2 regions of the Ralstonia flatus genome follow, and region 2 is predicted to be linked to the other one. Evidence: predicted binding sites of a transcription regulator. Region 2 holds the regulator's gene; the other holds the start of a gene.

Region 1 (3,412 bases), on a different contig from region 2:
GCTTCGGCTGCGGGGTCTGCGCCCGGCTCCGGTTCCGGCCATGCGCACGCTTCGAACAGCGGCAGCAGCGCAGGCGGAATGAAGCGCGTGCGCGACGCATAGATGTGCCGGTCGCCGTTGGGGGTTTGCTGCGTGACGTAGAAGCGCTGCGGCACCAGGATGTCCAGATGCTCACGCGCACGTGTCATCGCCACGTAAAGCAGCCGGCGTTCTTCTTCCAGTTCTTCGTGCGAGCCGGCGCCCAGATCGGCCGGCATGCAGCCGTCCACGGCGTTCAGCACATACACCGCTTTCCACTCCTGACCTTTCGATGAATGGATCGTCGAGAGGATCAGGTAGTCCTCATCGCGATACGGGTCGCCCGATTCATCGCTGGTCAGCTCGGGCGGGTCGAGCGTCATTTCGGTCAGGAACCGCTCGCGCGTGGCGTAGGTGGCGGCCATGCGGGCGAGCTGGTCCAGATCGCCCTGGCGCACGGCCGCATCGTCGTGCAGGCGCTCCATGTGCGGGGCGTACCAGGCGCCGACGGCTTCGAGTTCAGCGGCCCATTCCAGGCTGTCTTTGGGCGTACGCAGGGTTTGCATGAGCGCCAACAGCGCAGACCAGTCGCCGGCCAGCCGTGCCGGCGGGTCGTAGGCGAGCAGCGCGGCAATCGGGTCCGCCGCTTCCGCCATGGCGTCGAGCACGCGTGCCGCCGTGGCCGGGCCAGCGCCCGGCAGCAACTGGATCACGCGAAACCCGGCAATGCGGTTGCGCGGGTTCTCGGCCCAGCGCAGCACCGACAGCACGTCCTTCACATGCGCGGCTTCCAGAAACTTGAGGCCGCCGTATTTCACGAACGGGATGTTGCGGCGCGTGAGTTCGATCTCCAGCGGCGCGCTGTGGCTCGCGGTGCGAAACAGCACCGCCTGCGATTTCAGCGTCAGTCCGCCTTCTCGGTGATGCAGCACCCGCTCGGCCACGCAACGGGCCTGTTCGGCCTCGTCACGCACCGAAATCAAACGCGGACGATGCGTCGATGCGCGGTCCGTCCACAACGTCTTGGCAAAGCGCTCCGTGGCAAAACGCATCACGCCATTCGAGGCATCCAGAATCGGTTGCGTCGAACGGTAATTGCGCTCCAGCAGCACTGTGTGCGCCGGCCGCGAAAAGTGCCGCGGAAAATCGAGGATGTTGCGCACCGTCGCCGCGCGGAATGCGTAGATCGATTGCGCGTCGTCGCCCACCACGGTCACACCGCGGCCGTCCGGGCGCAGCGCACGCAGGATGGACGACTGCAGCCGGTTCGTGTCCTGGTATTCGTCGACGAGGATGTGGTCGAAGCGCGCGCCGATCTCAGCGGCCAGGTCTGCGTCAGACACCATCGCGTGCCAGTAGAGCAGCAGGTCGTCGTAGTCGAGCACGTGCTGCGCCTGCTTGGCTTCGACATACGCATCGAACAGCGTGCGCAATTGCGTCTCCCACATCGCGCACCACGGAAAGTGGTGCTTGAGCACGGCGTTCAGCGGGCTCTCGGCGTTGATGGCGCGCGAGTAGATCGCGATGCAGGTCTGCTTGAGCGGGAAGCGGCGTTCCTTGGTCGACAGGTTCAGTTCATGGCGCACGACGTTGAGCAGATCGGCCGAGTCGCTGCGGTCGTGGATGGTGAAATCGGGCGCGAGGCCGACGCGGTCGGCGTATTCGCGCAGCAGGCGCGCGCCGATGCCGTGAAAGGTGCCGGCCCAGGGCAGCGTGGTCTTGTATGACGTGCCCGCGGAATTGAGCGCGTTGTTCGATCGCTCGCCCTGCATGGCCCGCGCGAGCAGGTGGCCGGCCCGGTTCGACAGTTCGCTCGCCGCGCGGCGGGAAAACGTCAGCAGCAAAATGCGTTGCGGATCGGCGCCGTTGGCCACCAGATGCGCCACGCGCCAGCCCAGGGTGTGCGTCTTGCCGGACCCAGCGCCGGCCAGCACGAGCAGCGGGCCGGTTTCCGCCGCGTTTGCCCCGGAAATACCGAACTCGACCGCCTGGCGCTGCTGGTCGTTCAGCTGGGCCAGGTAACCGGGCGTGGCCGGCACAGTGGCGGTGTCTGGGGTGGGGGAAGCGGCAAGCACGGCAGGGCGTCACAAAAAAATAACTGTATGAATATACAGCACTGTGATGCCTGCCTGTGGAAAGTGAGGGTGGTTGACGGAAGGCTGACGGCGATGGCCGATCAGATCCCGTCCCGCAGCTTTTTCGCGAAATCCTGCGGCGATGCCCGGCGGTTGACCGCATCCACCAGATCCGCCAGGAACCAGGGCAGCACGAGCTGCGTGCCCGGATCGCTCAGGCCGACGCGGAGCCTCTCTGTAGCGGCGGCTTCGGCAGGCTTCGCCTGCTGGGCGGCCTGCGGAGGCTGGCTGTGGGCGAGCATCCCTTGCAGATCCTGATCGGTGAAGGTGAACGTTGACGTGGTCAGGGCCGACGCCGTCATCGCTGCGGACATCAGCATCGTGGCCACGACGAGGTGTTTGAGGGTGTTGGCAGGCATCGCGGCCTCCAGGACAAAGCGGTTGGACGAGGGGCGACCGGCGTGCAGCGCGGCGGCCGCAGCAATGATCTACCCTCCGATCCTGGCGGCGGCTTAGGGTTCCGTTTCGCTCAGGAAATCCTAAATGTGGCGCGCAATCCGATCAATTGGCCTGCGGTTGCAGGGCGATCACGGCCATCCCTGCCAACGCAATGGCCGCGCCGCCGATGTCCCAGCGGGTGAGCGTCACGCCGTCGACCAGACGCAGCCACACGAGCGCCACAGCGATATACACCCCGCCGTATGCGGCATAGGTGCGGCCGGCCGCGGTCGGGTGCAATGTCAGCAACCACGCAAACAGCGCCAGCGAGGCGGCTGCCGGCAGCAACAGCCAGATCGGCTTGCCTTGCCGCAGCACGAGCCACGGCAGATAGCAGCCGACGATTTCCGCCATGGCGGTGACGGCAAACAGCACGGCAATACGAAGCAGTTCCAAAACGGGCCCCGAAGCAATCAAGACGTAGACGGCGCCGATTGTGGCATGTGGGGCGGCGCTGCCACGATGGTCACCCGGTCTCAGGCGGGCGAGGCGGCGTGCGCCTCCAGCAGGGCATCGATCTCGGCTTGCGTGCCCGCATACGCGCCGGCGCGCGTGGCGGTGAGGGCGGCCGCTGCAGCCGCTTGGCGCAGGTGTGCCTGCACGGGCGCATCGGGCGACCGCAGCAAGCTCGCCAGCCAAGCACCCATCGCAGCATCGCCGCAGCCGACGGTGTCCGCCACCGGCACGGCAAAGGCCGGTTGGGCGATACGGGCATCGTCTTGCCCGCCGTGCGCCGCTGCCAGCCATTCCATGCCCTCGGCCCCGAGCGTGAGCAGGATGTCGGCCTGCGGCGCGAGGGTGCGCAGCGTGGTCAGCGGATC
Region 2 (3,412 bases):
CGGAGCCAGCGTCGTCGGCAGAGCCGGCGATCGTGCCGCCGGTGGCGAGGATGGCGATGGTAGGCAAGGACATCGTTGCAGACATGCGTGGTGGGCAAGGCGCGCATTGTAGCCGCCCGCCGCGCCTTTGCCGACGCGGGATTGCCCGGGGCGCCCACAAAAACAAAACGCCGGCACACAGGCCGGCGTTTGCAGCAGAAGCCGTATCGATTATTTCTCGACGAAGGCGCGCTCGATCACGTAGTCGCCCGCTTCGCCCATACGTGGCGAGATCTTGAAACCGCGGGCGTCGAGCAGCTTGCAGGTGTCTTCCAGCATGGCCGGGCTGCCGCAGATCATGGCGCGGTCGACTGCAGGGTCCATCGGGGGCAGGCCGATGTCGGCAGACAGCTTGCCGCTGTCGACGAGGTCCGTCAGGCGCCCCATGTTGCGGAACGGTTCGCGCGTGACGGTGGGGTAGTAGATCAGTTTCTCGCGCACCTGATCGCCGAAGAATTCGTTGTTCGGCAGCTCGCTGGTAATGAAGTCGGCATAAGCCAATTCACTCACCTGGCGCACACCGTGCAGCAGCACGACCTTCTCGAAGCGCTCGTAGGTATCCGGGTCCTGGATGATGCTCATGAACGGCGCGAGACCCGTGCCGGTACCGAACAGGTACAGGTTCTTGCCGGGCAGCAGGTCATCCAGCACGAGCGTGCCGACGGGCTTCTTGCTCACCAGCAGCTTGTCGCCCACCTTCAGATGCTGCAGTCGCGACGTCAGCGGACCGTTTTGCACCTTGATGCTGAAGAACTCGAGGTGCTCTTCGTAGTTCGGGCTTGCGATGCTGTAGGCGCGCATCAGCGGCTTGCCTTCAACCTCCAGCCCGATCATGACGAAGTGGCCGTTATGGAAGCGCAGCGCCTGGTCGCGCGTGGTCTTGAAGCTGAACAGCGAGTCATTCCAGTGATGGACGCTCAGAACGGTCTCTTGATTGAAGGCGGACATGGTGACATTCGGGCCAACCCAATGAAGCTCAATCGGGTTATGTGGCGATGCAAAAATCGGTCAAGGCCTTGATTTTATGCGATTCCCTGCGGCCGCGCCTGCATGGATTGCGCATAAGCTTCTAACCAGTCGCGTAGGTTTTGACGCCGATCAGAAGGACTGGGCGCGCGCGCAACAGGTCACAACAAAATCACTTGCGCTTCCTGCGTCACTGTATAAAATCACAGCACCTGTTCAAATATACAGTACGCCAATGGCCACCCTCACCCCCCGCCAACAGCAGATTTACGACCTGATCCGCCAGACGATCCAGCGCACGGGCTTTCCGCCCACGCGCGCCGAGATCGCCGCGGAGTTCGGCTTCTCGTCGCCCAATGCGGCCGAGGAACACCTGCGCGCGCTGGCACGCAAGGGCGTGATCGAACTGACGCCGGGCGCCTCGCGTGGCATTCGGCTGCGGGCGGCAGGCGACACGGCGCAGCATCAGTTCTCGCTGCCGTCGATGGGGTTGATGCAACTGACACTCCCGCTGGTGGGCCGCGTGGCCGCCGGTAGTCCGATCCTGGCTGCAGAGCACATCGATCGCCAGTATCAGGTCGATCCGTCGCTGTTCTCGGCGCAGCCCGATTTTCTGTTGAAGGTGCGCGGCATGAGCATGCGCGACGCCGGCATTCTGGATGGCGACCTCCTGGCCGTGCAACGAGCCGCCGAAGCCACCAACGGCAAGATCGTCGTGGCCCGACTTGGCGACGACGTGACGGTCAAGCGCTTCCAGCGCAAGGGCCGCCATGTCGAACTGATTGCCGAGAATCCGGATTTCGAACCGATCCACGTTGATCTGGATCGTGATGAGTTTCACCTGGAGGGCTTGGCCGTCGGTCTGATCAGGCCTGCCGCTCCATAAGTCTTCGGCGCATCTCCGCGCCAAATCTTCGCTGTTTGATCCAACCTGGAGGTGAGCCACGGGCTCGCCAGGGCGGAGTCTTGCCACTCGCTTTTCCACCCGAACTCACGAGGTCTGCCATGCGACTCGGATCGATGTCTTCCCGCCGCCGCCCGGTACAGCCGGTGCCCTTCCGCCAAACCCAGGGCGTGCGCATCTATCAGGGGGAGCAGCGCCGTACGATGGTCGGCAGCATGGCCGCCATCTGCCGCATGCTGGATGCGATCCCGGTGGCCTCACGTGCCGCCGGAGCCGAAAGCTGCTGAGGAAAAGAACGACGGGCAAGAGCCGCAAAGCGCGTTGCGGCGCCCGATCAGGGCATACCCCAATGCTGCCGCCGCAACTGATTTCATACACTTGCGGTGCCCTGAGGACAGGGCTTTCTTCAACTGATTTTCGGCCCGCCGTTTGAGCGGGCTGTTTTTTCTGTCCGGAAGTTGACGCAGAGGCACATTCGACGGTGTTCCGCCAGCAAAACGGACGTTTACCCCGATGTTGTTTGGCGTACGTGACAGTAGTATTGCCAGTGCCCTCAGGGGCAATGAGATCGCTGAATTCGAAGCCCGCAGATTGCGGGCTTTTTTTTTTCGCTGCGGCGGCCGGGGGCTCTAAACACTCCCCGCTTTTTCGACAACGAGAATCCGTGCCTCGCCGCGCGGATGCGCCACGTGCTCGCAGCCGACACCGGCAAAAAAGATGTCGCCGGGCTGCAGCGTGGCGACCTTCTCTTCGCCGGCTTCGCGGTAATGCATGTCGACCGTGCCGTCGAGCACCACGAACACTTCCTCGCCATCGTTTACGTGCCAGCGATAAGGCTGGTCCGTCCAGTGCAGGCGCGTGGTAATGCCGCCCATATTGGCAATATCGAGCGCGCCCCAGGCACGCTCGGCAGTGAACGATTTGGCGCGGATGATGTTCATGGCGATCGCCCGTCGGTGTCGGTTATTGCATCGACGGGAGATTGCCGATGCGCACCAGCATCTCGGTGAACATCTGCATATCGAGGTCGAGGTCCGGCACCTCCTTGTACTCGTTGGCGTTGTGCGCGGTGTATTTCTTGCCCGGCATGGCGGGGCCGAAATTGATGGCGTTCGGCATCAGCTTGGCCGTCGTGCTGCCGGCCGTCGGCACGGGCTTGGCATCGAGGCCCGTGGTGTCGCCGTAAATGTTGAGCAGCGTCGACAACCACGCGCCCTTCGGATCGCGCGCCATCCAGTTGCCCTGGTCGTGGTTGATCTCGAGGGCGACATGGTTGGCGTTGGCCCACGCGTTGATCTTGCCGGCGATCTCGCCGCGCAGTGCGTCGGGCGTTTTGCCGCGCGGCATGCGCACGTTGGCGGTCACCTCCACGCGGCCATTCTTGTCACCGATCACGGTGGGTGAAATGGTCAGTGGACCCATGAAGTCGTCCTTGTAGGCGACGCCCATGGTGTTGCCGAGGTAATCGGTGCCGTACACATCAGTCAGATACCGCACGGCGTG

Evidence for each region. Region 2 encodes LexA, which represses DNA repair genes until DNA is damaged. Its sites were predicted from a motif close to ACTGTATNNNNATACAGT; they were not measured.
Region 1: R2676_RS06295 (ATP-dependent helicase) is a predicted target of LexA. The motif match lies at 2,116-2,133, and genes of this name have one in related genera.

What each region holds. Positions count from the first base shown of each region.
Region 1 is NZ_CAUDLI010000002.1:566,588-569,999, forward strand. Features, by position in the region: gene R2676_RS06295 (ATP-dependent helicase) at 1-2,093, opposite strand, end outside; gene R2676_RS06300 (hypothetical protein) at 2,195-2,512, opposite strand; gene R2676_RS06305 (YnfA family protein) at 2,655-2,987, opposite strand; gene R2676_RS06310 (carbohydrate kinase family protein) at 3,068-3,412, opposite strand, start outside.
Region 2 is NZ_CAUDLI010000017.1:14,428-17,839, reverse strand. Features, by position in the region: gene R2676_RS25865 (asparaginase) at 1-73, opposite strand, end outside; gene R2676_RS25860 (ferredoxin--NADP reductase) at 211-987, opposite strand; gene lexA (transcriptional repressor LexA) at 1,241-1,891, shown strand; gene R2676_RS25850 (hypothetical protein) at 2,011-2,196, shown strand; gene R2676_RS25845 (cupin domain-containing protein) at 2,539-2,850, opposite strand; gene R2676_RS25840 (dipeptidase) at 2,873-3,412, opposite strand, start outside.